DNA from 3 places in the Nocardiopsis sp. RV163 genome. Region 1 is predicted to be linked to each of the others. Evidence: predicted binding sites of a transcription regulator. Region 1 holds the regulator's gene; each other region holds the start of a gene.
The links. Region 1 encodes HrcA, which represses chaperone genes, less so after heat shock. Its sites were predicted from a motif close to TTGGCACTCTCNNNNNGAGAGTGCCAA; they were not measured.
Positions count from the first base shown of each region.

Region 2: groES (co-chaperone GroES) is a predicted target of HrcA. The motif match lies at 7,953-7,979, and genes of this name have one in related genera.
Region 3: groL (chaperonin GroEL) is a predicted target of HrcA. The motif match lies at 5,034-5,060, and genes of this name have one in related genera.

Region 1 covers NZ_LEKI01000079.1:2,085-11,551, reverse strand. Annotated here, with positions in the region: gene ybeY (rRNA maturation RNase YbeY) at 1-431, opposite strand, end outside; gene ABD54_RS15175 (PhoH family protein) at 627-1,736, opposite strand; gene ABD54_RS15170 (histidine triad nucleotide-binding protein) at 2,024-2,374, opposite strand; gene ABD54_RS15165 (SigE family RNA polymerase sigma factor) at 2,700-3,230, shown strand; gene ABD54_RS15160 (hypothetical protein) at 3,227-3,994, shown strand; gene ABD54_RS15155 (16S rRNA (uracil(1498)-N(3))-methyltransferase) at 4,107-4,844, opposite strand; gene dnaJ (molecular chaperone DnaJ) at 4,841-5,980, opposite strand; gene hrcA (heat-inducible transcriptional repressor HrcA) at 5,985-6,998, opposite strand; gene ABD54_RS15140 (DUF3097 domain-containing protein) at 7,180-8,019, shown strand; gene ABD54_RS29540 (DUF4870 domain-containing protein) at 9,136-9,465, shown strand.
Region 2 covers NZ_LEKI01000034.1:498-9,964, forward strand. Annotated here, with positions in the region: gene ABD54_RS08925 (MarR family winged helix-turn-helix transcriptional regulator) at 116-544, shown strand; gene ABD54_RS08930 (murein transglycosylase) at 723-1,592, opposite strand; gene ABD54_RS08935 (GuaB3 family IMP dehydrogenase-related protein) at 1,785-2,888, opposite strand; gene guaB (IMP dehydrogenase) at 3,009-4,505, opposite strand; gene ABD54_RS08945 (sigma-70 family RNA polymerase sigma factor) at 4,975-5,571, opposite strand; gene groL (chaperonin GroEL) at 5,789-7,399, opposite strand; gene groES (co-chaperone GroES) at 7,515-7,826, opposite strand; gene ABD54_RS08960 (class I SAM-dependent methyltransferase) at 8,090-9,376, shown strand.
Region 3 covers NZ_LEKI01000041.1:784-10,250, forward strand. Annotated here, with positions in the region: gene ABD54_RS10130 (ABC transporter ATP-binding protein) at 1-1,010, shown strand, start outside; gene ABD54_RS10135 (ABC transporter ATP-binding protein) at 1,007-2,956, shown strand; gene groL (chaperonin GroEL) at 3,237-4,868, opposite strand; gene ABD54_RS10145 (ABC transporter permease) at 5,213-6,040, opposite strand; gene ABD54_RS10150 (ATP-binding cassette domain-containing protein) at 6,037-7,008, opposite strand; gene ABD54_RS10155 (PadR family transcriptional regulator) at 7,182-7,775, opposite strand; gene ABD54_RS10160 (ubiquitin-like small modifier protein 1) at 8,058-8,336, opposite strand; gene thrC (threonine synthase) at 8,429-9,467, opposite strand, start outside.

The sequences.
Region 1 (9,467 bases):
AGGATCTCACCCTGGAGGCCGAACATCTCCTTGTGCTCCTCGGGCTCGGCGTGGTCGTAGCCCAGCAGGTGCAGGATGCCGTGCGTGCACAGCAGGTCGATCTCCGCCTCGGTGCCGTGCCCGGCCTTCTCGGCCTGGCGCTCGGCGACCTGCGGACAGATGATCACGTCACCCAGGACACCCGGCTCGCTCGTGCGGCCGGGGCCGCCGGGGCGCAGTTCGTCCATCGGGAAGGAGAGCACGTCGGTGGGGCCGGGCTCGTCCATCCACCGCACGTGCAGGTCGGCCATCGGCTCCTCGTCCACGAGCACGACGGACAGCTCGGCCAGCGGATGGACGCGCATGGCGTCGAGCACGTGACGGGCCAGACGGGAGAGCCTCTCCTCGTCCACGGTGGTGACGCCGGACTCGTTGGCGACGTCGATACTCATGGTTGCGGCTGCCTTACCTAGGGATCGCGGGACCGGGCGGCGCGCCCGGCCGGTGGTGCGGCGCGCCGGACCGGCGCGCCCGCGGCAACCGAACCGGTGGACCCGCCTGTGGCGGACCCACCGGTTCGAACGCCGTGGGGTCGTGCTCCTCGGGCCGTCTCGGGTCCGAAGGCCCTCAGCGGAACACCCCCCGCCTCAGTCTGCCTGTTCCTCGTCCCCGGCGCTCCCCGGCTCCGCCGGGGTGTCGGAGGCGACGCGGCGCTCGGGCCCGCGCCGGGGGCGGCCGCCCCCGGCGGACCCCCTGCCGTCGCGCGCGTCGCCCTGGGCGGCGTCGTAGCGCCCGTAGGCGTCCACGATCTTGCCGACCAGCTTGTGCCGGACGACGTCCTCGCTGCTCAGGCGGCAGAAGGCGATGTCGTCGATGTCACGCAGGATGGACTCGATGGTGCGCAGACCGCTGGTCTGCCCGCCGGGCAGGTCGACCTGGGTCACGTCGCCGGTGACCACGATCTTGGAGCCGAACCCCAGCCTGGTGAGGAACATCTTCATCTGCTCGGGCGAGGTGTTCTGGGCCTCGTCCAGGATGATGAAGGAGTCATTGAGGGTGCGACCGCGCATGTACGCCAGCGGTGCGACCTCGATGGTCCCCGCCGCCATGAGCTTGGGGATGGAGTCGGGGTCGAGCATGTCGTGCAGCGCGTCGTAGAGCGGGCGCAGGTAGGGGTCGATCTTGTCGTAGAGGGTGCCGGGCAGGAAGCCCAGCCGCTCACCGGCCTCAACCGCGGGGCGGGTGAGGATGATCCGGTTGACTTCCTTGTCCTGGAGCGCCTTGACCGCCTTGGCCATGGCCAGGTACGTCTTGCCGGTACCGGCGGGACCGATGCCGAACACCACCGTGCGCTGGTCGATGGTGTCGACGTAGCGCTTCTGGTTGAGCGTCTTGGGACGGATGGTCTTGCCGCGGTTGGACAGGATGTTGGTGGTCAGCACGTCCGCGGGGCGCTCGGTGCCGGGCGAGCGCAGCATGTGGACCATGCGTTCGATGGTGTCGGGGGTGACGTGGGTGCCGCTCTTGGCGAGTTCGATCAACTCCTCGACGAGGCGGACCACGACGGCGGTCTCCTCCGGGGAACCGCTGATGGTGAACTCGTTGCCGCGCACGTGGATGTCGCTGTCGAAGGCCCGCTCCAACGCCCTGAGGAGTTCGTCCCTGGAGCCCAGCAGGCTGACCATCGTGTGCTCGTCGGGCACCACGACCTTGACCTGGGTGTCCCGTGGCGGGTGCGTGTGCGTTGTCTCGGACATGGTGAGGCCGTGCGGCCGCTGTCCCTACCCTTCGGTCGGGCGCCTGCCCGACCCCTGCGGGAGGCGCACCTGGTGGACGGTCCCGGCGCCGCGGACGGCGCCCGGTCGGAGCTTGCGCGCCGGTGTTCCCAACGGTCACACCGAACCCTCGAAGCCCACAGCGACGAGTCTACCAAGCCGCCTCCGCCCGACTCGCTCCGTTATTTCCGCCTGTGGAAGGCGTCGGGGAGGGGTTGGGGCGGGGCCGGGGGCGCCGGCGTCCGCGGGCCGGACCGGTTCAGCGCCTCCTACCCGGGGGGCCAGTTGAGCCCGCGGCCGCCGAGCAGGTGCCCGTGGAGGTGGAAGACCGTCTGCCCGGCGCCGCTGCCGGTGTTGAACACCAGCCGATAGCCCTGGTCGGTGACGTCCTCGTCCGCGGCCACCTCGTGCGCCACCCGGACGATCTCGTCGAGCAGGCCGGTGTCCGCTGCGGCGGCCTCGGCGGCGTTGGGGTAGTGCTCGCGCGGGACGACCAGCACGTGCGTGGGCGCCTGGGGGTTGATGTCGCGGAAGGCGACCGCGCGCTCGCTCTCGCGCACGATCTCGGCGGGCACCTCCCCCTTCACGATCTTGCAGAAAAGGCAGTCGTCCTGGACCATCGCTCACCTTGTTTTCCGTCTGCGCGGCCGAGGGAACGGCCGCCTTCTCGGTTTCGTTCGGGACCATGATGCCGCAGGTCGCCTTCGGGCGGGCCGACGGCGGAAGGCCTGCGGGGCACCGTGGGAGAGCGGATTCGGCGGCGCTCGGCGCCCCGGGCGCGATAGGCTTTCCACCCGTGCGCGTCAGGTCGTCGGCTCCGTCCGGCCCCGGCCATATTCCCGCGTGTTCGGATTGGAACGCACGTCTACCTGGAAAAGAAGAGGTATGCCCTTTCGTAAACCCCGCGACAAGGGTGTGCGTCGAACTGATGTGACGACTGAAACCATGGTGGCCGGTGCCACCACGGCACCGCTCTCGGTGGAGTGGGACGCCGACCACGCCGTGACGGAGCTCTACCGGGAGCACTACCGTCCGCTCGTTCGGCTCGCCGCCCTGCTGGTCCGCGACCACGCGACCGCGGAAGAGGTCGTCCAGGACTCGTTCGTCGCCATGCACGGAGCGTGGCGCCGCCTGCGCGACCCGAACAAGGCCCTGTCCTACCTGCGCCAGGCCGTGGTCAACAAGGCCCGGTCAGTGCTCCGCCACAGGGCGGTCGTGGAGAAGCACGCGCCCAAGGCCCTGCCCGACGCCCCCAGCGCGGAACACGGCGCGCTGAGCCTGTTGGAGCGCGAAGCCGTCATCCGCGCCCTGCGCAAACTACCCACCCGTCAGCGAGAGGCCATCGTGCTCCGGTACTACGGCGACCTGTCCGAGGCACAGATCGCGGACGCCATGGGGATCAGCCGGGGCGCGGTGAAGAGCCACACGTCCCGCGGTATCTCCGCGCTCCGCTCTGTTCTGGAGCAAACGACATGACCAGCCCCACGAACCCCACGAACGATCCGTTCGAGGAGCAGTTGCGCCACCTGCTCAAGGCCGAGGCCGACGCGGTCACGGCCTCTCCCGAGGCGTTGAACCTGATCCGTGAGCGCACCGAGCGCAACCGCGGTTCGGCCTGGTTCGGTATGCCCTGGCTACGTCCGGCGGTGGCGGTGGCGGGAGCCGCCCTGATCGCCGGGTCCGTGGTCGTCTCCAGCCCGCAGGTCCGCGACCACGTGCTGGAGATCGTCCCCGCGGGCGCCGACCGCGAGGGCGCGCCCGCCGAGGAGGAGGGCGGGGGCGGCGGTGTGGCCGCTCCCGATCCCTCCACCGGCTCCGTGGACGGCACCACCCAGCAGGAGGAGGAGCCTCCGCGCGACCCGGCCTCCTCTCCCACGGCGGAGGACCACGAGGAGGAGCCCGCTCCCTCCGAGGAGGGCGTGACGGCCGCCGCCACGTGTCCGCCCCCCGAGGAGCCCGCCTCCCCGACCCCGTCCAGCTCCCAGGAGGAGCAGGACGAGCAGGCCGCCTCCGAGGAGGACTGCGAGCCCAGCGACGAGCCCAGCAGCGGCGCCGGCGACGGGTCCACCGGTGAGGAGGGCGGCGGCGACAGCGGCGGCGGAACCGGCGGGGAGGAGCCCTCCGGCGGCAGTGACGGCACCGGCGGAGAGGGCGGCGGGACCGGAGGCGACGGAACCGGCACGGGCGGCACCGGCGCCACCGGGGGCGACGGCGGCGCCAAGACGGCTCCCGGAAGCTGACACGCCCCCTCCCAGGCGGCCCGCCACCCTCGGTGGGAGTCGTCCGCAGGGGCACGCGAGAGGCGCCCGGACGTGTCCGGGCGCCTCTCGCGTGCCCGGGGTCGGCGGGCCCCTACCAGCGGCCGGTTCGGGACTGGAGCACCGACAGGGCGGCGACCCCGGCGGTGGAGGTGCGCAGCACGCTCGGTCCCAGCAGAGACCGGACCGCGCCCGCGGCGTCGAACGCCTCCAGCTCGGCGTCGGAGAAGCCGCCCTCGGGACCGACCACCACGACGACACCGGTGCCCTGTCCGGCGGGCAGCTCCAGCTGCGACAGACGGCTGGCGCCGTCCTCGTGCAGCACGACGCCCAGGTCCGCCCCCGCCAGGAGGCCGACCACGGCGGCCCGGTCGGCGAGGTCGGCGACCTCGGGCAGCCGCGCGCGCCGGGCCTGCTTGGCCGCCTCGCGTGCGGTGGCACGCCACTTGGCCAGTGCCTTGGCGGCGCGGTCGCCCTTCCAGCGGGTGACGCAGCGCTCCGCCGCCCAGGGCACGACCGCGTCCGCTCCGGCCTCGGTCATCATCTCCACGGCCAGTTCGCCCCGATCGCCCTTGGGCAGTGCCTGGACCACCGTCAGGCGGGGGCGGGGCGCCGGTTCCTCCCGGCGCTCCACCACCGCGCAGACGATGTGGTCCCGCCCCACAGCGGTCACCGTGCAGCGGGCGCGCAGACCGCGTCCGTCGGAGAGGTCGACGGTCTCGCCCTCCCGGATGCGGCGCACCACGGCGGCGTGGCGGCCCTCGGCGCCGTCCACCGTCACCCGGTCGGCCGCCAGGTCGGCGGCCTCGACCAGGAAGACCGGCGGTGTCACTTGGCGCCGAAGGCGTCGCGGATCTTGGAGAAGAACCCGCCGTGTCCGGGACTGAAGCGTCCCGGGGTCTGGTCCTCGCCGCGCAGTTCGGCGAACTTGCGCAGGAGGGCCTCCTGCTCCTCGTCCAGCCTGCTCGGGGTCTCCACGTCCACGCGGATGCGCAGGTCGCCCCGGCCGCCGCCGTCGAGGTGGCTGACCCCCTTGTTGGGGAGGGTGATGACGTGGCCGGAGTTGGTGCCCGGGCGCAGGTCGATGTTCTCGGTGCCGTCGAGGGTGTCGAAGGCGAAGGAGGCGCCCAGCGCGGCGGCCGTCATGGGGACGGTCACCGTGCAGTGCAGGTCGTCGCCGCGGCGTTCGAAGGTGGGGTGCGGGCGCTGGATGATCTCCAGGATGATGTCGCCGCGCGGTCCGCCGTTGGGGCCGACCTCGCCCTCCCCGGCGAGCTGGATGCGTGTGCCGTCGTCGACGCCCGCGGGGATCTTGACGGTGCGGGTGACCTTCTCGCGCACCCGGCCCTCGCCCGCGCAGTCGCCGCAGGGGTTGGTGATGACCGAGCCCTGGCCCGAGCACTGGGGGCAGGGACGGGAGGTCATGACCTGGCCGAGGAAGGACCGGGTGACCTGGGAGACCTCGCCCTGCCCGTGGCACATATCACAGGTGGTGCGGTGCGAACCGGCCGCCGTCCCCTCTCCCTGGCAGGTCTCGCACAGGATGGCGGTGGGGAAGGTGATCTCCTTGCTGACCCCGAACGCGGTCTCCACAAGGTCGAGTTCGACGCGGATCTTGATGCTGCGCCCGCGGCGGACCCGCTCCCGGGGGCCGCGCCCGCCGGGCTGACCGCCGCCGAAGAAGGCGTTCATGATGTCGTCGAAGGCGAACCCGCCCGCACCGCCGAAGCCCCCGGCCCCGCCGCCGCCGGGCGCGTAGGGGTCCTGGCCCATGTCGAACATCCGGCGCTTGTTCTCGTCGGAGAGGACCTCGTAGGCCTGGGTCACCTCCTTGAAGCGCTCCTGGGTTGCGGGGTCCGGATTGATGTCCGGGTGGAGTTCGCGCGCGAGCCGCCGGTAGGCCTTCTTGATCTCGTCCTTGGACGCGTCGCGACGCACTCCGAGAACCTGGTAATAGTCTCTGGCCACTGGGTTACTGTCCTGCCAAAATCTGTCCGACATAGCGAGCCACGGCGCGTACTGCTCCCATCGTCCCCGGGTAGTCCATCCGGGTGGGTCCCACCACACCGATCTTGGCGAGCGACTGGTTTCCCACACCGTAGTCCGCCGACACGATGGAGGTGGACCTCAGGCCCTCGTGGAAGTTCTCCGCGCCGATGCGCACCGTGAGCATCGACGGGTCCTTGGCCTCTCCCAGCAAACGGATGAGGACCATGTTCTCTTCCAGCGCCTCCAGGACGTCCCTGAGGCTGGCGGCGAAGTCGACGGCGGCGAGGTTGGCCGTCCCCGCGAGGACGATCTTCTCCTCGTGCCGTTCGACGAGGCTCTCCAGCAGGACGGAGAGGACCGACACCGCCATCTGGCGGTGTTCGGGCGGCACCTGCGGAGGCAGGTCCTCCACCGCGTCGGGCACGTCGCCGAGGTGGCGTCCGGCGATGGCCCGGTTCAACATCGCGCGCAGGTCGTCGACGGCGGCCTCGTTGACCTCTCCCAGACCGTCGATGACGCGCTGTTCGACCCGGCCCGTGTTGGTGATCACGACCATCATGATCCGCTGCCCCCCGAGGGGGACCAGTTCCACGTGCTGCACCGACGAGCGGGTCAGCGACGGGTACTGGACGATCGCGACCTGGCGGGTGAGCTGCGCGAGGAGCCGCACGGTCCGGGCGACGATCTCGTCGAGGTCCACGGCGCCGGTGAGGAAGGACTCGATGGCGCGCCGCTCCGCGCTGGAGAGAGGTTTGACCGAGGAGAGCCGGTCGACGAAGAGCCGGTAGCCCTTGTCCGTGGGAACGCGTCCGGCACTGGTGTGCGGCTGCGCGATGTAGCCGTCCTCCTCGAGGGCGACCATGTCGTTGCGGATGGTCGCCGGGGAGACGCCGAGCCGGTGCCGGTCGGCCAGGGCCTTGGAACCCACGGGCTCGTTGGTGTTGACGAAGTCCTCGACGACGGCACGCAGGACCGCGAGCTTGCGCTCATCCAGCACTCGCCACCTCCTGGCACTCCATGGTCCTCAGTGCTAAGTCTATGCCCGGCCGCAAACCCTGACGGTTCCCCGCGGTCGGCCGGGCGCCGGCGCGGCGGTGTCGCCCCTGTTCCCGCCGGTCCCGAGGCGCGCGTCGCGGCCGACGGGGCGCCGGCGGGCACCACCAGTAGACTGCACGACCGTGGCTACCAAGGGAACCGGCCGTTACGGCCGCGACGTGCTCGCCGGGGACTGGCGCCGCCCGGAGAAGAAGGCGGTCCGCGAGGTGCCCCTGGAACGGGAACTGGTCGTCGAGGACGCCGGGGAGGCGTTCTGCGGGGCTGTCGTGGACTGGGACAAGGCCGCCGTCACGCTGGAGGACCGGCACGGCCGCCGCCGCGTGTTCGACCTCGCCCCGGCCGCGTTCCTGGTCGACGGCGAGCCGGTGACCCTGGTGCGCCCCGCCCCGGCGGCGCGGGGGCCGCTGCGCAGCGCCTCCGGGTCGGTGGCGGTGCCGGGCGCGCGGGCGCGCACGGCCCGGGAGAGCCGGATCTACGTGGAGGGCGTCCACGACGCCGAACTGGTGGAGAAGGTCTGGGGCCACGACCTGCGTGTGGAGGGGGTGGCCGTCGAGTTCCTGGAGGGGGTCGACGACCTGCCCTCGATCGTGGCGGAGTTCTCACCCGGGCCCGGCAGGAGGCTGGGCGTCCTGGTGGACCACCTGGTACCGGGTTCCAAGGAGACGCGGATCGCCGAGCGGGTGCGCGGCGAGCACGTGCTGGTGGCCGGGCATCCCTACGTAGACGTCTGGCAGGCGGTCCGGCCGGGTTCGGTGGGGATCGGGGCCTGGCCCGAGGTGCCGCGCGGCGTCCCCTGGAAGGAGGGGGTCGTGAGCGCCCTGGGCTGGCGGATGGAGACGGGGGAGGCGTGGCGCCGGATCCTGGGGTCGGTCCGTACCTATGCTGATCTGGAGCCGGCTCTGCTCGGCCGGGTGGAGGAGCTGATCGACTTCGTCACCGGGCCGCACCCGGACGCTCCCTAGCCAGCGCCGCGTGCGGGGGAGCGGCAGGACCTAGGATTTGACCCGGGCGAGGCTCCGGTCCCCGTGTCCGGTGCCGAGGTCGCCCGCCTCCGGCCCGCGCGGTCGTCGGTACAGCACGGTAGTACAGGAACCTCCACCTCATCAGCGGAGCCAAGGAAGAGCATGAGCCAGACCCCGACGAACCCCCCGCCCCCGGAGGATCCCCACCGGGGACAGCAGCCGGACCACGAGCAGGACGGGCGGCAGGAGTACGGACAGCAGCCCCCGCAGCCGGAACCAGGCCAGCAGTCCGGGGCGCAGTCGCCCTACGCCCCGCAGCCCGGCCAGGACCACGGCCAGCACTCGGGCGCGCAGTCGCCCTACGCCCCGCAGCCGGAGCAGGGCTACCAGGGCTACGGCCAGGCACCGGGAGCGCAGCCCGACTTCGCACCGCCGCCCGGTGCGCCGTCGCCGTACGCTCCGCAGCCCGGCCAGGGCCAGCCCGCCTACGGCCAGCACTCGGGCGCGCAGTCGCCCTACGCCCCGCAGTTCGAGCAGGGGCGGCAGGGCTACGGCCAGGCACCGGGGGCCGAGCAGGGTCACGGTCAGCCCTCCGGCTCCCAGCCCGGGTACGGCCAGGCCTCGGGAGCCCAGCCCGGCTACGCCCCGCAGCCCGGGTACGGGCAGCAGCCCCACGGCCAGCAGGGCGAGTACGGACAGCCCTCGGGCGGACAGCAGCAGCCCGGTTTCGCCCCGCCGGAAGGGGCCCCCGAGCAGCCCGGCTACGGGCAGCAGGCGGCCTACGGCCAGGTCCCGGGGGCGCAGCCGGGTTACGGCCAGCACTCGGGCGCGCAGTCGCCCTACGCCCCGCAGCCCGACCAGGCGCAGCAGGGCTACGCCCAGGCTCCGGGGGCCCAGCCCTCCGGCGCGCAGCCGGGTTACGGGCAGCCCTCCGGCGCGTATCCCGGCTACGCCCCGCAGCCCGGGTACGGACAGCCCCAGCAGGGGGTCTACGGCCAGCCCGTCCCGGGCCAGCAGCAGCCCTACCCGGGCGCCCCCGCGGCGTACGGGCAGCCGGGTGTTCCGGGCCAGCCCCAGCAGGGCGCCCCGGGCGGCGACAACAGCACGCTCGTGGCCATGCTCGCCCACCTGTCGGGCTTCGTGGTCGCCTGTCTGGGCTGGATCCCGCCGCTGGCCATCTACTTCGCCAAGCGCAACCAGTCGCCGTTCGTGCGCCACCACGCGTCCGAGGCTGCCAACTTCCAGCTCACCCTGCTGATCCCCTACCTCTTCGCGTGGGTGGCCTTCATCGGCCTGGGTATCTTCTTCCCAGAGCTGTCCTGGATCGGATCCCTCCTGGTCGCCCTGATCTGGGTCGTCGCTATCGTGTTCGGCGTCCTGGGCGCCAACGGCGCCAACAAGGGGACGTGGTACCGCTACCCGGTGAGCATCCGCCTGTTGAAGTGATC
Region 2 (9,467 bases), on a different contig from region 1:
GAGGTGCCGAGGACCAGCGGGAGCGATCCGGCGGTGACCGCCGCCGCGCCCGGGGCGTCGAACCCGGTCGGGCTGGGACGCCGCCACGCTGGCCTTCCGCCTGCTGGACCAGCGCGTGGAGCAGGACCTCCAGGAGGAGGTCGACCTGCCCCCGACCTACTACGAGCTGCTCGTGCCCCTGTCCGAGGCCGACCACCGGTCGCTGCGGATGAGCGACCTGGCCGAGCTCACCCGCACCCGGCCCAGCCGCGTCTCGCACGCGGTCAGGAAGATCTCCGGGGCCGGTCTGGTGGAGCGCGTGCACTGCGAGCAGGACCGCCGAAGCTGGTTCGCCGTGCTCACCGACGCCGGACAGCGGATGCTCGACGAGGCGGGGGCGCGGCACGTGCGGAGCATGCGGGACAACCTGTTCGACGTGCTCAGCGCGCGGCAGCAGGCGCAGCTGCTCGACATCGGCCGGACCCTGCTCGCCCGGCTCGCCCCGGAGAGCGTCCCGGCCGGGGAGGAGGCCCCCACCCGCCAGGAGATCCGCGAGCGGGGCTGAACGGGGCGGACGGCGGGTTCGTCCCGACCCCGTGAGACCACCGCGACCGTCCCCGCGCACAGCCCCCCGCGCCGCCCGGGGACGGCTCCCCGGACGGCGCGGCGCCCCCACGGCGGACCGGCTGCGGCCCGAACGCGGGAGTCAGCGGTACGGTCAGGACGCGGGGTCGACCGTACGGTCAGGACGCGTCGGCGTAGGCGTGCGCGTAGGCCAGGACGTCGGCGACGTACTCGTCGGACTGGTTGTACTCCAGGATCGCCGCCTCCCATTCCGCGGCGACGGTCAGGTCCCGCTCCCCAGCGCACAGGTACCGGGCCGCGGCGAGCGCGGCGTCGTCGATGTTGTGCGGGTCGGGGTCGCCGCCGGACGGGGAGTCGCCCCAGCGCTCCCAGGTGTGCGGGATGAACTGCATCGGGCCGATCGCCCGGTCCCACTCGGTGTCGCCGTCGTAGCGGCCGCCGTCGGTGTCCGGAATGGCCCGGGTCCGGTTGGTGCCGTCCAGCGGGATGCCGATGATGTCGACGGTGGTGTTGCCGTCGCCGCCGATCTCGCCCCCTGCGTAGGTGCCGTGGTGCGACTCGATGTAGCCGATCCCGGCCAGGGTGGGCCAGGAGAGCTGGCAGGAGGGCTGGTCCCGGGCGACCGTCAGCTGCGCGCCCGCGTACCCCTCCAGGGCGCGGCGCGGGATGCCGGTCGCCTCCGCCACCTGGTCGAGCCACTCTGCGCTGGGCCGCTCCTCGACGGCGGGGGTCTGGCGCTCGTCGGCGCCCGCCTCCTCGGGGGCGGGATCGCCCTCCGCCGGGGCCACGTCCGCGGGCTCCGGCGGACCCGTGAGCTCGTCGTGGGGCGGGGTCTGGATCGTGCCCGCCGGGGGCTCGACGCCCGAGGCGCTGGGCGGCGGCCACTCGTTGAACGCGTCGGAGACCCGGTTGACCAGGACGACCACTCCGCCGGTCAGCAGCAGGCACACCGCCAGCGTCACGCAGACGGCGGCCAGCGGGCCACGACTCCGGCACCCCTCGGCCCCGGACGCGCGTCGTTCACCCATGGGCTCTCCACATCGTCAAGGAAACGTCAATTCCACATCACGCCGGAACCAAAGTACGCGACCGGCGGCGCCCCGCGCCCGGCGCCCTCGGGCACGGGGGGCGCCGCGCGGCGGGGCCTCGCACGCGAAGGGCCGCGCCGGCCGGGGCCGACGCGGCCCTTTCGGGTCCGTGTCCTGGGCGAACACACCCCTCTAGTGCGGGTTGACCACGACCTCGACCCGCTGGAACTCCTTGAGGTCGGTGTAGCCGGAGGTGGCCATCGTGCGACGAAGAGCACCCATGAGGTTCATGGAACCGTCGCTGGTGGAGGCCGGGCCGTGCAGGATCGACTTCAGGTCGCCGATCGTGCCGACGTGGAGGCGCTCGCCGCGAGGCAACTCGTTGTGGTGCGCCTCGCTGCCCCAGTGGTAGCCGCCGCCGGGCGCCTCGGTGGCGCGTGCGAGCGGCGAGCCCACCATGACCGCGTCGGCGCCGCAGGCCAGGGCCTTGGCGATGTCGCCGCTGCCGGTCATGCCGCCGTCGGCGATGACGTGCACGTACCGGCCGCCGGACTCGTCCAGGTAGTCGCGGCGGGCCGCGGCCACGTCGCCGATGGCGCTGGCCATCGGCACGGCCACGCCCAGCACGGAGCGGGTGGTGTGGCCCGATCCGCCGCCGAAGCCGACCAGCACGCCCGCGGCGCCGGTGCGCATCAGGTGCAGCGCCGCCGTGTAGGTTGCGCAGCCGCCGACCACGACCGGCACGTCCAGCTCGTGGATGAACTGCTTGAGGTTGAGCGGCTCGGCGCGGCCGGACACGTGCTCGGCCGACACCGTGGTGCCGCGGATCACGAAGATGTCCACGCCCGCGTCCACGACCGCCTTGTGGTACTGGGCGGTGCGCTGCGGCGACAGCCGGGCGGCGGTGACCAGGCCCGCGTCGCGGATCTCCTCGATCCGGCGGCCGATCAGCTCCTCCTGGATGGGCGCCGCGTAGATCTCCTGGAGCCGCTGGGTGGCGGCGACGTCGTCGAGCTCGCGGATCTCCTGGAGCAGCGGCTCCGGGTCCTCGTAGCGGGTCCAGAGCCCTTCGAGGTCGAGCACGCCGAGGCCGCCCTGCTCGCCCACGGCCACGACGGTCCGGGGCGAGGACACGCTGTCCATGGGGCTGACCACGAGCGGAGTCTCGAACCGGTAGGCGTCGATCTGCCAGGCGATGGACACCTCCTCCGGGTCCCGCGTCCGCCGGGCGGGCACGATCCCGATCTCGTCGAGCTCGTAGGCCCGGCGTCCGTTCTTGCCCAGCCCGATCTCCACCTGAGCCAACGTTTCGATCCCCTCTGACGTGCCTCGCCGGACGGTCTACCGGCGCGTTTCCTGCCGCCGTGAGTCTATCGACCCCGGAGGCGGGCGGAGCCGGGCCGCCCGGCCACCGCGTCAGCGGGCGTTGTAGTTGGGCGCCTCGACCGTCATCTTGATGTCGTGCGGGTGGCTCTCGCGCAGACCGGCGCTGGTGATGCGCATCAACTGGCCGCGCTCGCGCAGTTCGGACACAGTGCGGGTCCCGGCGTACCACATGGACTGGTGCAGACCGCCGACGAGCTGGTGGGCGACCGCCTGGAGCGGGCCGCGGAAGGGCACCTGGCCCTCGATGCCCTCGGGGACCAGCTTGTCCTCGGCGGCCACTTCGGCCTGCGCGTAGCGGTCCTTGGAGAAGGAGCGGCCGCGCATGGCGCCGAGCGATCCCATACCGCGGTAGGCCTTGAACTGCTTGCCGTTGATGAAGATCAGCTCGCCGGGGCTCTCCTCCACGCCCGCGAGCAGGCTGCCGAGCATCACGGTGCTGGCCCCGGCCGCGATGGCCTTGGCGATCTCGCCGGAGTACTGGAGCCCGCCGTCGGCGATGAGCGGGACGCCCGCCGGGCCGCACGCCTTGCCGGCCTCCAGGATGGCGGTGAGCTGCGGTGCGCCCACACCGGCCACGACCCGCGTGGTGCAGATGGAGCCCGGGCCCACGCCGACCTTGACGGCGTCGGCTCCGGCGTCGATGAGCAGCTGCGCCCCGGCGCGGGTGGCGATGTTGCCCGCGACGATGTCGGCGCGCGAGTTGGCCTTGAGCTTGGCGATCATGTCCGCGAGCCCCGAGGAGTGGCCGTGGGCGGTGTCCACGACGATGAAGTCGACGCCCGCCTCCACGAGCCGCTTGGCGCGCTCCTCGGCCTCGGCGCCCACGCCCACGGCGCCGCCGACGACGAGGCGGCCGTCGGCGTCCTTGGTGGCGTCGGGGTACTGCTCGCTCTTGATGAAGTCCTTGACGGTGATCAGGCCGCGCAGCCGGTTCTGGCCGTCGACCAGCGGCAGCTTCTCTACCTTGTGCCTGCGCAGCAGGTCGAAGGCCTGCTCGCGGCTGACGCCGACGGGAGCGGTGACCAGGTTCTCCGTGGTCATCACGTCGCGGACCAGACGGCCGCGGTCGCTCTCGAAGCGCATGTCCCGGTTGGTGACGATGCCGACCAGGGTCCCGGCGCCGTCGGTGACGGGCACGCCGGAGATCCGGTAGTGGGCGCACAGGCGCTCGACCTCGGCGAGGGTGTCCTCGGGCTGACAGGTGACCGGGTCGGTGACCATGCCCGCCTCGGAGCGCTTGACCAGGTCGACCTGGCTGGCCTGGTCCTCGACGGAGAGGTTGCGGTGCAGGACGCCCGCGCCGCCCTGGCGGGCCATCGCCACGGCCATGCGGGCCTCGGTGACGGTGTCCATCGCCGCGGAGAGCAGCGGGATGCGCAGGGTGAGATTGCGGGACAGGCGGGTGGTGGTGTCGACCTCGCCCGGCTGGAGATCGGAGTAGGCCGGGACCAGCAGGACGTCGTCGTAGGTCAGCCCGGGGGGAAGGAGTTTGTCCCCGTAGTCGCTGTACTCCTGGCTCTGGCCCATGACACAACCTCCGCTTTCCCGGCACACCTGCGCGGTCTCGCCCTCGCGTGTCGTCTCATCCTAGGTCGTGGTCCCGTGCGCCCCCGGTGGAACGGGGTGTTTGACCCGTCACCACGGGCCGAAAGTGACCAGCCTCACGGTTTGCACGGCCCCCTCCGCGCCCCCGCTCCGCACGCGGGACCTCCTGCGGCCCGGGGGTTCCGGGATCCTCCCCCGCCTCCGCCGCACCCGGGAGAGGGGAGACGGCGGTCGGAGCCGTTCCGGGACGCCGCCGTGGCCCCGGGGGCGGTCGCCGCGCACCGGGTCACATGAGGTGGTCACCCCATGACCCGATCCGTGGAGCGCACCCCCGGAAAACGGGCGCCCCTAGGGGCGGAGGTGGCCCGACGGCCCGAGGGCGCGGCAGTAGCCGCGTACGCGGGGGCGGTCGGGGCACCGGCGGCGGCCGGGCCGGGGGCGTCCGGAGTGCTCAGGGGACGAGGCGGTTCGCCACGGCCACCTGCCGAAGCCGAGCAATAGCTCGGTGCTGGGCAACCCGTACCGCTCCCGCCGACATTCCAAGGACATGTCCCGTCTCATCCGCCGTAAGTCCTGCGATCACCCTCATGACCAGCAGTTTTCGCTGTTGTTCGGGCAGCTCGTCGAGAAGCTCCCGGGCCCGTTGGGCCTCGATCGCCCGCACGGCCGCCTCCTCGGGCCCCGGGCCCTCGTCGGGGCGCTCGGGCACGGAGTCGGTGGGCACCGTCTCGACCCTGCCCGCGCCGCGCAGGGTGTCGGCCACCTTGTGGGCCGCTATGCCGAACACGAAGGCCGCGAAGGGGCGGCCGCGGTCCTGGTAGCGCGGTATCGCCGAGAGCAGGGCGATGCACACCTCCTGGGCCACGTCGTCGGAGTAGTGGGCCAGCCCCGAGACCCTGGCCAGGCGGGCACGGCAGTACCTGACCACCATGGGGCGGACCTCTCGCAGCAGAGAGTCCATCGCCCCGTCGTCCCCCCGGACCGCCAGCGATCCCAGATGGTTCAACCCCGTGTGGTCCCGCTGCCCCCGGGCGCCTGCATCCGTCACCGTCACGCTAGGAATGATGCCCCCACCGCCGGACTGAACCACTCGGATCGGCAACTACAGAATGGTCACGTTTCGGAAAAATCACCCGAAAACATCTGCGTCGCCGGGGGAAACCTGTGACGTGCGTGATAGTGAGCGGGGGGCGGAGCAAGCGCTCCGCCCCCCGAAGGCCCCCGGCCCCGCGGGCCCTGACGGCCCGGGCGCCGGGCCGCCGTGCCTAGTGGCTGTGGCCGTGCCCGTCGTCCTCCTCGTCCTCGGGCTTGTCCGCCACCAGAACCTCGGTGGTCAGCAGCATGCCCGCGATGGAGGCGGCGTTCTGCACTGCGGAGCGGGACACCTTGACCGGGTCGAGGATGCCCTGCGAGGTCAGGTCGCCGTAGGTGCCGGTCGCGGCGTTGTAGCCGTGGCCGACCTCCAGCTCCGACACGCGGTGGGTGACCACGTAGCCCTCGGCGCCCGCGTTCTCCGCGATCCACCGGGCGGGCTCGACCAGGGCGCGGCGCACGATCGCCGCACCGGTGGCCTCGTCGCCCTCCAGGCCGAGGCCGTCCGAGTCCAGCACCTTGGAGGCGTGCACCAGGGAGGCGCCGCCACCGGCGACGATGCCCTCCTCGATGGCCGCGCGGGTCGCCGAGATGGCGTCCTCCAGGCGGTGCTTCTTCTCCTTGAGCTCCACCTCGGTGGCGGCGCCCACGCGCAGGACGGAGACGCCGCCCGCGAGCTTGGCCAGACGCTCCTGGAGCTTCTCGCGGTCCCAGTCGGAGTCGCTCGCCTCGATCTCCTTGCGGATCTGGCGGACGCGGTCCTCGACCTCGGACTGCTCCCCGGCGCCGTCCACGATGGTGGTGGCGTCCTTGGTGATCGTGACGCGGCGGGCACCGCCCAGCACGTCGAGGTCCACGTTCTCCAGGGTCAGGCCGACCTCCTCGGCGACGACCTGGCCGCCGGTGAGGACCGCGATGTCCTGGAGCATGGCCTTGCGGCGCTCGCCGAAGCCGGGCGCCTTGACCGCGGCGACGTTGAGGGTGCCGCGGATCTTGTTGAGCACCAGGGCGCCCAGCGCGTCACCGTCGATGTCCTCGGCGATGATGAGCAGGGGCTTCTTGCTCTGGACGACCTTCTCCAGCACGGGCAGCAGGTCGTTGAGGCTGCTGATCTTGCCCTGGTTGATCAGGATCAGCGCGTCCTCCAGCACCGCCTCCTGGCGGTCGCCGTCGGTGACGAAGTAGGGCGAGACGTAGCCCTTGTCGAACTGGAGGCCCTCGGTGAAGTCCAGGTCCAGACCGAAGGTCGGGGCCTCCTCAACCGTGATGACGCCGTCCTTGCCGACCTTGTCGAACGCCTCGGCGATCAGGTCGCCGATCTGGGCGTCCTGGGCGGAGTTGGTGGCGACGTAGGCGATGTCCTCGCGCTCCTCGACGGGGCGGGCGCGCTCCAGGAGGACCTCCGACACCTTGGCGGCCGCGGCGTCGATGCCCTTCTTCAGGGACATCGGGGAGGCGCCGGCGGCCACGCTGCGCAGACCCTCGCGGACGAGCGCCTGGGCCAGGACGGTCGCGGTGGTGGTTCCGTCACCGGCGGCGTCGTTGGTCTTGGTGGCGACCTCCTTGACCAGCTGGGCGCCCAGGTTCTCGTAGGGGTCGTCCAGCTCGACCTCACGGGCGACGGTCACGCCGTCGTTCGTGATGGTGGGGGCGCCGAACTTCTTGTCGATGACGACGTTGCGACCGCGCGGGCCGAGCGTCACCTTGACGGCGTTGGCGAGGCGGTCGACGCCCCGCTCGAGGGCGCGACGGGCGTCGTCCTCGAACTCCAGGATCTTCGGCATGTGGGTGCTTCCTCTTCAGGCCGGTCGAAAGAGAGCATCCCGCCCGCCCGGCTGTGCGCCGACCGGTGCGGGATGCGGATGGCTCCGGGCCCGTCGGAGCGGGCCCCGCGGAGGCCTACTTCTCGACGACGGCGAGAAGGTCGCGGGCGGAGAGCACCAGGTACTCCTCGCCGTCGTACTTGACCTCGGTGCCGCCGTACTTGCTGTACAGGACGACGTCGCCGACCTTCACGTCCAGCGGGATGCGGTTCTCGCCCTCGTCGTCCCAGCGGCCCGGGCCCACGGCCAGGACCTCGCCCTCCTGGGGCTTCTCCTTGGCGGTGTCCGGGATGACCAGACCGGAAGCGGTGGTCTGCTCGGCCTCCAGCGTCCGGACCACGACGCGGTCCTCGAGCGGCTTCAGCACGGTCTTGGTGGCGGTCGACACGGTGTGACCTCCCCCTTCAAGGTTTCGGTGTACTGATTTCGGCCCGCACTGGTGCACGGACCGGCTACGAAAAAGGGGCGACCACGGCGGCCTGTCGTCGCGGGTGCCAGACCGGCCTCGTCGCGGTTAGCACTCTACCCCCGAGAGTGCCAGAATGGAAATGTGACCGTGACACCGGTCGGGAAGTCCCGCGAGGGGCTCCCCCGCCGGGGCGGGGCGCGGTCGCGCCCGCACACCGCTCCTTCGACGCCCGGGGGGAACCCATGCGCCTGCCCGCCTTCGAGGCCCTGCTCACCGACGCGGGCCGGGAGGTCCTGGCGGGGGTGGACCCGAAGGCCGCCGCCGGGGACCAGCTCGCCGCGGCCTCGCTGCTGCGCGGTGACCCGCGCGTGGCCGCCCTCGACCCCGGTCTACCCGTCTCCGAGCTGGTAAACGCCGTCCTGACCCAGGTCTCCCTGCGCGAACGCGGAAAGGCCAAGTTCGGCGAACTCGCGCGGCGGATGTTCTTCACGCCCGACGGGCTGGAGCAGTCCACCCGGCGCGTGGTGGCCGACTACCGCGCGGAGCGCATGGCCGGGGCGTCCGGATCGCCCGGACCGCAGGGACGGGGTCCGGACGGCGCCACCGCGGGCGACCTGTGCTGCGGGGTCGGCGCGGACCTGCTGGCCCTGGCCGCGCGCGGCGTTCCGGTCGAGGGCGTGGACGCCGACCCCCTCACCGTCGCGGTGGCCCGCGCCAACATCGCCGCCCTGGGCCTGTCCGGGCTGGCCCGGGTCCGCGAGGGCGACGCCTCCGCGGCCGCGCCCGGCCGGTACCCGCTGCTGTTCTGCGACCCCGCCCGGCGGGGCGGGCGCGGCCGGGTGTTCGACCCCTCGGCCTACTCCCCGCCGTGGGGCACGGCCGTGGACCTGGCAGAGGGGGCGGAGGCGGCCTGCCTCAAGGCCGCGCCGGGCATCCCGCACGAGGCGCTGCCCGGGAACGCGGCGGCCGAGTGGATCTCGGTGGACGGGGAGCTGAAGGAGACCGCCCTGTGGTTCGGCGCGCTGGCCGACGGGCCGCGGCGCCGGGCGACGGTGCTGCACGAGCGCGAGGGGCTGCTCGCCCGCGAGGGCGCGGTGGCGCACCTGGACGCCGACCCCGGCCTGGGCCCGGCGCCGGTGGCGGCGGCCCGGCGCTATCTGTACGACCCGGACCCGGCCGTGGTGCGCTCGCACCTGGTGGCGGAGGCGGCGGCGCGGGTGGACGGCGCCCTGCTGGACGAGCGGATCGCCTACTTCACGGCGGACGGGGCGGTGCTCTCGCCGCTGTGGCGGGTGCTGGAGGTGGTGGAGGTGCTGCCGTTCTCGCTGAAGCGGCTGCGCTCGGCGGTGCGCGGCCTCGGGGCGGGGACGGTGACCGTCAAGAAGCGGGGCTCGGCGGTGGACACCGAGAAGCTGCGCCGGGACCTGCGCGCCTCGGGTCCGGAGTCGGTGACGGTCGTGCTCACCCGGATCGGCGAGCGGCCCTTCTGCCTGCTGTGCCGTGAGGTCGACGCCCCGGCCCGGGGGTAGGGGTCCGTTCCGGAGGAGCGCGCGCCGGCGCTGCCAGGCCCGGTCGCCCACGGAGCCGGTCGTCCACAGGCCCGGCGCGGGGCTGGCGGGC
Region 3 (9,467 bases), on a different contig from region 1:
TGCGAGTGGGCCGGGTGGACGCCGCCCTCAACGCCGTGCGCGAGCTCCTGCCGGGCCTCTTGCTCGTCGGGATCGTCTGGTACGGCGCGCGCCTGGCCCTGACCGGTGAGATCACCGTCGGCCAGCTCGTCGCGTTCTACGGCTACACCGGCACGCTCTCCACGGCCGTGCGCCACCTGATGCGCTCCCTGTCCATGTACGTCTCGGCCCGGGTGGCCGCGGGACGCGTGGTGCGCGTGCTGAACCTGGAGCACGACCACCCCGACCCCGAGCGCCCCGAGCCGGACCCGACCGGCCCCTGCGACCTGCACGACCCCGGCAGCGGGGTGACCCTCGCCGCGCACCGCACCACCGGCGTGGTCTGCGCCGACCCCTCCGACGCCACCGCCATCGCCGAACGCCTGGGGCGCTACCGGGACGAGGAGGGCGCGCACGCCGCGCTGGTCGAGAGGGGCACCGGCCGGACCGTGCTCCTGCGCGACCTGCCCCGTTCCCTGGTGCGCCGCCGCGTCGTGGTGGCCACCAACGACGCGCACCTGTTCTCCGGAACCCTGCGCGGCGAGCTGTCCCCGGAGCAGGGGATCTCCGACGAACGCCTGGCCGAGGTCGTGCGCGCCGCGCACGCCGACGACGTGGTGCGCCAGTCCCCCGCCGGGCTGGACGCGCTGCTCACCGAACGCGGCCGCGAGTACTCCGGCGGCCAGCAGCAGCGCCTGCGCCTGGCCCGAGCCCTGGCCCTGGAGCCGGAGATCCTGGTCCTGGTGGAGCCCGCCTCCGCCGTGGACGCCCACTCCGAGGCCGCGATCGCCGCCGGACTGCCCGCCGAGCGGGCGGGGCGCACGACCGGGCTGGTCACCACCAGCCCCCTGCTGCTCGACCACACCGACCGCGTGCAGTTCGTCGAGGAGGGCGGGCTCAGGGCCGAGGGGACCCACCGCGCCCTCCTCGCCGAGTGCCCGGGCTACGCCGCCACCGTCCTGCGCGCCGTTCCCACGGAGGGGAAGCCGTGACCCGGGCCGCCGAAAACGCCGACACCCTCGGCCCGCCGCGGACGTCCGGGGCGGCCGGGGCGTTCCGCACGCCCGGAACGCCCGGAGCGCCCGGAGCGCCCGGAGCGCCCAACGATCCCACCGCGTCCGCCGCTCCCCCGGAGCACCACGAGGCGGGGCTGCCCATCGCGCCGGTCGAGGCGGTGCGGGGGCGGCTGCGCCGGGCCGGGCGCGAGCACGGACGGCTGCTCGCCGTCGTCGTGCTCCTGTACGGGACGGCCGCGCTCATGGCGCTGGCCTCGCCCTGGATCCTGGGCCTGATCATCGACACCGTGCGCGCGGAGGGGGCGCCGTCCGCAACGTCGGAGCAGGCGGCCTCGCGCGTCGACCTGCTCGCCGGACTCATCGTCGTGGCGCTGGCGCTGCACGCCGGGTTCACCCTGGCGTCCGTGGCGGCCTCGATCCGGTTCGGCGAGAGTGTTCTGGCCGAACTGCGCGAGGAGTTCGTGCGCGCGGTGCTCCGGCTCCCGGTGGGCGTGGTGGAGCGGGCGGGCACGGGCGACCTGGTGGCGCGCACGGGCCGCGACATCGGCCACCTGAGCCACACCGTGCGCGTCTCGGTGCCGGTGATGGCGGTGGGCACGGTGACCCTGGTGGTCGTCACCACGGCGCTCGCCGTCCTGCACCCGCTCCTGCTGCTGGCGTGGCTGCCGTCGGTGCCCGTGCTGTGGGTGTCCACGCGCTGGTACGCCCGCAGGGCCCCGGCCGGGTACGTGCGCGAGCTGGGCACCTACTCGGAACTGACCCAGAGCGTGACCGACACCGTGGAGGGCGCGCACACCATCGAGTCGCTGGGACGGCAGGCCCGGCGGATCGCGCTCAACGAGCGGAAGGTGGGCCGGGCCTACGCGGCTGAGCGGTACACGCTGTGGCTTCGCTGCGTCTGGTACCCGCCGCTGGAGTTCGGGTACGTGTTCCCGATCGCGCTGACCTTCCTGGTGGCGGGTCTGCTGTACGCGGACGGGTCGCTGAGCCTGGGCGGGATCGCCACCGCGGTCTTCCTCAGCAGGCAGATGGCGCGGCCCCTGGACCAACTGCTGGATCAGGTGGACAGCCTGATGATGGGCTTCACGAGCATGCGCAGGCTGCTGGGCGTGGAACTGGCGGGGGAACCGGACGGGCGGGCGCGCTCGGCGGCGGACGCGGCCGGGGCCGCCCGGCCGGGCGAGGTGCGGGTGGAGGACGTGCGCTTCGGCTACACCGACACCGAGATCCTGCACGGCGTCGACCTGGTGCTGGCACCCGGCGAACGCCTGGCCGTGGTGGGCCCGAGCGGCGCGGGCAAGTCGACCCTGGGCAAACTGATCGCGGGCGTGCACCCGCCGACATCGGGCGGCGTCCGCGTGAGCGGAGCGCCGGTGTCGGGCCTGCCTCCCGATGAGCGGCGCGCGCGGGCGATCCTGCTGAGCCAGGAGAGCCACATGTTCCGGGGGACGATCGCCGAGAACCTGGCGCTGGCGCTGGACCGGCCCGAGGGCGCGGCCGAGGTGGACGAGGAGCGCCTGTGGGAGGCGCTGGCCGCCGTGGACGCCGAGTCGTGGGTGCGCGCGCTGCCGGAGGGTCTGGGCACGCGGGTGGGGTCGGGCAACGCCTCCCTGGACCCGGCGCACGTGCAGCAACTGGCCCTGGCCCGCGTGGTGCTGGCCGACCCGGACGTGCTGGTGCTGGACGAGGCCACGTCCCTGATGGACCCGCGTTCGGCCCGCCACCTGGAACGCTCGCTGGCGGGGGTGCTGTCGGGGCGCACGGTGGTGGCCATCGCGCACCGGCTGCACACCGCGCACGACGCAGACCGGATCGCGGTGGTGGAGGACGGCCGGATCAGCGAGCTGGGCAGCCATGACGAGCTGCTGGCCCGCGGCGGCTCCTACGCCGACCTGTGGCGGGCCTGGCACGGCGCGGGCTGAGGTGCCCGGGGCCGCTGCCGTCCGCGGCCCCCCCGGGGGGGGTACCGCCGGCCGGAGCCGGAACCCGGCGGGCGCACGCCCCCGGGGCGCCGCTGTGCCCGCGTCCGTCCGACGCTTGGCGCGACGGCCCCGGCCCGGCACGGGGAAGAGCGCCGCTCCCCACCCCGGAAAAGGCGAAACCGGGCGGCCCCCGGAGGGGCCGCCCGGTCGTCGCGGGCGAGGTCGCGTATCCGGACCTCAGACACCTGCGGGCCCGGGGGCCCGAGGTCTCACGGACCTGCTAGAAGTCCATGCCGCCCATGCCACCGGTCGGGTCGCCCGCGGGAGCGGCGGCCTTCTCCGGCTTCTCGGCGATGACGGCCTCGGTGGTCAGGAACAGACCGGCGATGGAGGCCGCGTTCTGCAGAGCCGAGCGGGTGACCTTGGTCGGGTCGATGACGCCGTCCTTGAACAGGTCGGTGTACTCGCCGGTGGCGGCGTTCAGACCGAACCCGGGCTCCAGGTTCTTGACCTTCTCCGCCACGACGCCGCCCTCGAGGCCGGCGTTGATCGCGATCTGCTTGAGCGGCTCGGCGATGGCGCGGCGCACGATGTCGGCGCCGATGGCCTCGTCGCCCTCCAGCTCCAGCTTCCCGAAGGCCGGGACGCTGGCCTGGAGCAGGGCGACACCACCGCCGGGCAGGATGCCCTCCTCGACCGCGGCCTTGGCGTTGCGGACGGCGTCCTCGATGCGGTGCTTGCGCTCCTTGAGCTCCACCTCGGTGGCGGCACCGGCCTTGATGACGGCCACGCCGCCGGCCAGGCGGGCGAGACGCTCCTGGAGCTTCTCGCGGTCGTAGTCGGAGTCGGTGCGCTCGATCTCGTTGCGGATCTCGTTCACGCGACCGGCGATCGCGGTGGCGTCACCGGCGCCGTCCACGATGGTGGTCTCGTCCTTGGTGACGACGACCTTGCGGGCGCGGCCGAGCATGTCGAGCTCGGTGCTCTCCAGCTTGAGGCCGACCTCCTCGGTGATGACCTGGCCGCCGGTCAGCACGGCGATGTCGCCGAGCTGCGCCTTGCGGCGGTCACCGAAGCCCGGGGCCTTGACGGCGACGGACTTGAAGGTGCCGCGGATCTTGTTGACGATGAGCGTCTGGAGGGCGCCGCCCTCCAGGTCCTCGGCGATGACGACCAGCGGGCGACCGGCCTGGAGTACCTTCTCGACGACCGGCAGGAACTCGTTGTTGTTCGAGATCTTGGAGTTGACGATGAGGATGTAGGGGTCCTCGAGGACCGTCTCCATGCGCTCCAGGTCGGTGGCGAAGTAGGGCGAGATGTAGCCCTTGTCGAAGCGCATGCCCTCGGCGAGCTCGAGCTCCAGCCCGAAGGTCTGGCCCTCCTCGACCGTGATGACGCCTTCCTTGCCGACCTTGTCCATGGCCTCGGCGATGGTCTCGCCGATCTGGGGGTCGCCGGCGGAGATCGAGGCGGTGGAGGCGATCTGCTCCTTGGTCTCGATGTCCTTGGAGAGGTTGCCGAGCTCCTCGTTGATGCGCGCGACGGCGGACTCGATGCCGCGCTTGAGGCTGATCGGGTTGGCACCGGCGGCGACGTTGCGCAGGCCCTCGCGAACGAGCGCCTGGGCGAGCACGGTGGCGGTGGTGGTGCCGTCACCCGCGACGTCGTCGGTCTTCTTGGCGACCTCCTTGACCAGCTCGGCCCCGATCTTCTCCCACGGGTCCTCGAGCTCGATCTCCTTGGCGATGGAGACACCGTCGTTGGTGATCGTGGGGGCGCCCCACTTCTTCTCCAGGACGACGTTGCGGCCCTTGGGGCCGAGCGTGACCTTGACGGCGTCAGCGAGCTGGTTCATGCCGCGCTCGAGGCCGCGACGGGCCTCCTCGTCGAACGCGATCAGTTTGGCTGCCATTGAGTTCTTGTCCTCCCGTGACCGGGCTGATACGCGATGGGACGAGGCATGCGCCCGCGACGGACGACCGCGGAACCTCCCGGCAACCCTGCTGCCGGAAGCCGCGATCTCGCAGCCTCGATCCGGTTAGCACTCAGTGAAGGCGAGTGCTAACCAGTTCCCTTTTTAGCACTCGCCCCCGGCGAGTGCAAACGATGTGGTCACGATTTCCCGTCCCGGCATTTCCTCATCTACCTGCACAAACACCGTATGACATGCGGGTTTTCCGCGCTGAGCGGACGGAGCCGCGCGCCGGTTCCGACTTCTCCCGGCGCGCGGCTCCGGCCCCGCTCCGCGGCCCCGGGTCAGGAACTGAGGCGGCGCATCGCCCGCGATCCCCCGGCCAGCGCGGCGACCGCCAGCACCACCGCCACGGCCCAGCCGACGGCGACCGAGGCGTCCCACTGCCCGGCGAACAGGGCTCGCTCGGCGTCCACCACGTAGGCGACCGGGTTGGCCCGCGAGAGCGCGTACAGCCACGGCGGCGCCAGCTCCATCGGCAGCAGCACGCCGGACAGCAGCATCAGCGGCATGATCAGCGTCTGCACGATGGGCGCGAACACGTAGGTCTGCTTGACCGCCAGGGCCGCCAGGTAGGACAGCGTGGCCAGCCCGGCGCCCAGGACGGCGAGCAGGAGCAGCCCCACGACGGCGCCCGTCGGCGACGCCTCGAACCCGAGCGGCAGCACCAGCACGAGGATGAGCGCCATCTGCGCCAGCATCATCACCACGTCGCGCAGGACCCGTCCCAGCAGCAGCGACACACGGCTCACCGGGGTGGCCAGCAGCCGCTCGTGCGCTCCGGAGGACATCTCCGGCAGCAGCCCGAAACCGGCGAACCCGGCCGTGAACAGGCCGAGCATCACCAGCAGGCCGGGGACGAACCACTGCCACGGGTCCCGCCCCTCGGCACCGGCCAGACCCGTCAGCAGCGGCGCGAACAGCACCAGGTACAGCACCGGTTGCAGCATGCCGAAGAACAGCATCAGCGGCCGGTGCAGGAACGGCCGCATCTGGCGGGCGAAGACGATCGCGGTGTCGCGCACCGGGCCCGGCGCCCGCACCCCGGTCGCCTCAGCCGTCCGCGCCCCGGTCTTCTCCGCCGGGGCCGCGGTCACCTCACGGGAACTCATGCGCCCTCCTCCCTCAGGCTGCGTCCGGTCAGGGTCAGGAACACGTCGTCCAGGGTGGGCCGCTGCACCCGGACGGAGAGCAGCGGGACCCCTGCCGCGTCCAGCCCGCGCAGCAGCTCGGGCAGCACGGTGTCCCCGCGTTCCACGCGCAGGCGCACCTCGGCGTCGCGCCCCGCGTCCGCGAGCACCTCCGCGGTCCCGGCGGAGGGCACCCGTTCGGCGACCCCGGCGGCGGTGCGCGCCCGTTCGGCGTCCGGCACCGTGAGGGTGACCAGGTCACCGGAGACCTTGCCCTTGAGCTCGTCGGCGGTTCCGTCGGCGATGACCCTGCCGTGGTCGATGACCAGGACCCGCTCGGCCATGTCGTCGGCCTCGTCGAGGTAGTGGGTGGTGAGCACGACCGTGGTGCCCGTCCGGTCGCGCAGCCGGGTGATGTGCTCCCACAGGTTGGCGCGGCTGTGGGGGTCGAGCCCGGTGGAGGGCTCGTCCAGGAACAGCAGCCCCGGCTCGTGGATGAGCCCCATGGCGATGTCGAGGCGCCTGCGCTGTCCGCCGGAGAGCTTGGTGACCTCCCGGTCGGCGGCGGCGCCCAGCTCCAACTGGTCGAGGAGCCCGTCGGCGCGGCGGCGCGCGGTGCGCCGGTCGAGCCCGTACAGCAGCCCCTGCGTGTACAGCTCCTCCCGGGCCCGCTGGTCCTCTCCGGCGCCGTGCCCCTGGCCGACGAAGCCGATCCTGCGGCGCACCTCGGCGGGCGCGGTGCGGACGTCGTGCCCCGCCACCACGGCGGTGCCCGAGGTGGGTTCGAGCAGGGTGGTGAGCATGCGCAGCGTGGTCGACTTCCCCGCGCCGTTCGGTCCGAGCAGGGCGACGAGCTCGCCCTCGGCGACGTCGATGTCGACGCCGCGCACGGCTTGGACGACCTCCTTGCCGACCCGGAAGTCACGGGTCAGCCCGCGTGTGTGGATCATCCCTCTCCTTATTAAAACTTGAGTACGAGAGAGAGTGTGCACCACTGGGCGAGATATTCAAAGTTTAATAAGAGCCCGGTCCGCGCCCCCGGAAGGCGACCCCGGTGACGGAGGCCCGCGCGGGCGGGGAGAGCCGGGGCGGCGGAGCCGACGGGAGCGGACGGTCCGCAGGCTCAGCGGTCGCGGGCGACCGCCCCCGAAGCCGGGGGCAGCCCGAAGGCGTCGGGGCCGTCGTCGGCCATGGTGTACTCCCCGGCCCGCAGGGAGGCGACGAGTTCACGCGTCCAGCGGGCCTCGGCCCCGATCGTGCCCCGCCACAGGCCGAAGAGTTCGCGCACGTGCGCGGGCTCGCCCCAGCCCTCGGAGGGGCGCAGGTCCTCGTCGGTCCTCTCCAGCAGAGCCAGGCGCTGCTCCAGCAGCGCGACGACCTCCGCGCGCGGCAGGGCGGGCATGAGGGTGACCGCGGCGAAGAGCATCGCGGGGTCCCCCCTGCGGGACAGCCCCCGGCGGATGAGGCGGTCGAGTTCGGCCTCGCCCTCCTCGGTGATCGCGTAGGAGACGCGGTCGACCACCTCGTCCCCCTCGGCGACGAACTCGCGCAGCCTGCCCTCCTGGGAGAGCTTGCGCAGGGCGTGGTAGATGGACCCCCACTTGATGTTGGCCCAGTGCTCGGTGCCCCAGTCCAGGAGCTGACGGCCCACCCGGTACCCGTGGGCCCGCCCCTCCATGCGCACCACACCCAGGACCAGCAGCCGCGTCGCCGACATCTCCACCCTCGTTCGACCGGAATCCCCTCCAGCCTACGAGCAGGAGCGGGGCGGTTCGGCGAGCCGGGGCCGGACCACTCGGCGTCACAGCTTGCGGAAGTACCGCACGACGGGCAGCGCGGTGTAGCCGGCGCGCTCGTAGACGGCGCGGGCCGGGGCGTGCCCGTCGTCGCCGCCCGTCTCGACCACGGCCACCGCCGCGCCCTCCCGCGCGGGTCACGGAAGACGGCGAAGGGGCGGCCCGCCGCCCTGTCGCGCCGGGGCCGCCCCTCACGGCTGGGCTCAGCAGCCCCCGGCGACCGCCGGGATGATCGAGACCTGCGCGCCGTCGGCGACCTCGGTCTGGAGGCCCTTCTCGAAGCGCACGTCCTCGTCGCCGATGTAGACGTTGACGAAGCGGCGCACCTTGCCTCCGTCGTCCAGGATGCGGGCGCGGATGCCGGGGTAGTTGGCCTCCAGGTCGTCGATGACCTCGGCCAGGGTGGCGCCCTCGGCGGTGACCTCGGAGGCGTCGTCGGTGTAGGTGCGCAGGATGGTGGGCACGCGGACGCTGGCGCTCATGGCGGACTTCCTTCTCGTGGGATGTGACGGGTGGTCGGGGCGGCGGGACACGGGCCGAAGCGAAGCGAAGCGGAGGTCCCGAAAAACACTGCCTAGGCCAGACCGGCGTCGGTGAAGGCGCTCAGCGACGGCTTGATCGTGGCGCTCACCGCGGCGTCGACGGCGTTCAGGGTCTTGAGCCCGTCGCCGGTGTTGAGCACGACCGTCTCGGCCTTCGGGTCGAGCCTGCCCTCGCGGACGAGCTTGCGCAGTACACCGGTGGTGACGCCGCCCGCGGTCTCGGCGAAGACGCCCTCGGTGCGGGCGAGGAGCTTGATGGAGTCGACGATCTCGTCGTCGCCCACGTGCTCCACCGATCCGCCCGTGCGCTTGGCGATGTCCAGCACGTAGGGCCCGTCGGCCGGGTTCCCGATGGCAAGCGACTTGGCGATGGTGTCGGGCTTGACCGGCTGGATGACGTCGATGCCCTTGTCCCAGGCCTGCGCGACCGGGGAGCAGCCCGTGGCCTGGGCGCCGAAGATCCGGTACGGGCGGTCCTCGACCAGGCCGAGCTTGACCAGCTCCTGGAAGCCCTTGTCGATCTTGGTGAGCTGGGAGCCGGAGGCGATCGGGACGACGATCTGCTCGGGCAGGCGCCAGCCGAGCTGTTCGGCGATCTCGTAGGCCAGCGTCTTGGAGCCCTCACCGTAGTAGGGGCGCAGGTTGACGTTGACGAAGCCCCAGCCCTCGCCCACCGGGTCGCCGATGAGCTCGGAGCAGAAGCGGTTGACGTCGTCGTAGTTGCCGTCGATGGCCACGACCTTGCCGCCGTAGACGGCTGCCATGACGACCTTGGCCTCCTCCAGCCCGGCGGGGATGAACACGCAGGACTCGAACCCGGCGCGCGCGGCGGCGGCGCCGACGGCTCCGGCCAGGTTGCCGGTTGAGGAGCAGGACAGGGTGGTGAACCCGAAGGTGCGGGCGGCCTCGACGGCGATGGCGACCACGCGGTCCTTGAAGGAGTGCGTGGGGTTGCCGGAGTCGTCCTTGACGTGCAGGGAGTCCAGGCCCAGCTCGGCGGCGAGGCGGTCGGCCCGCACCAGCGGGGTGAGGCCGGGGGCCATGTTGGGCAGCTCGGCGACGTTGACCGGG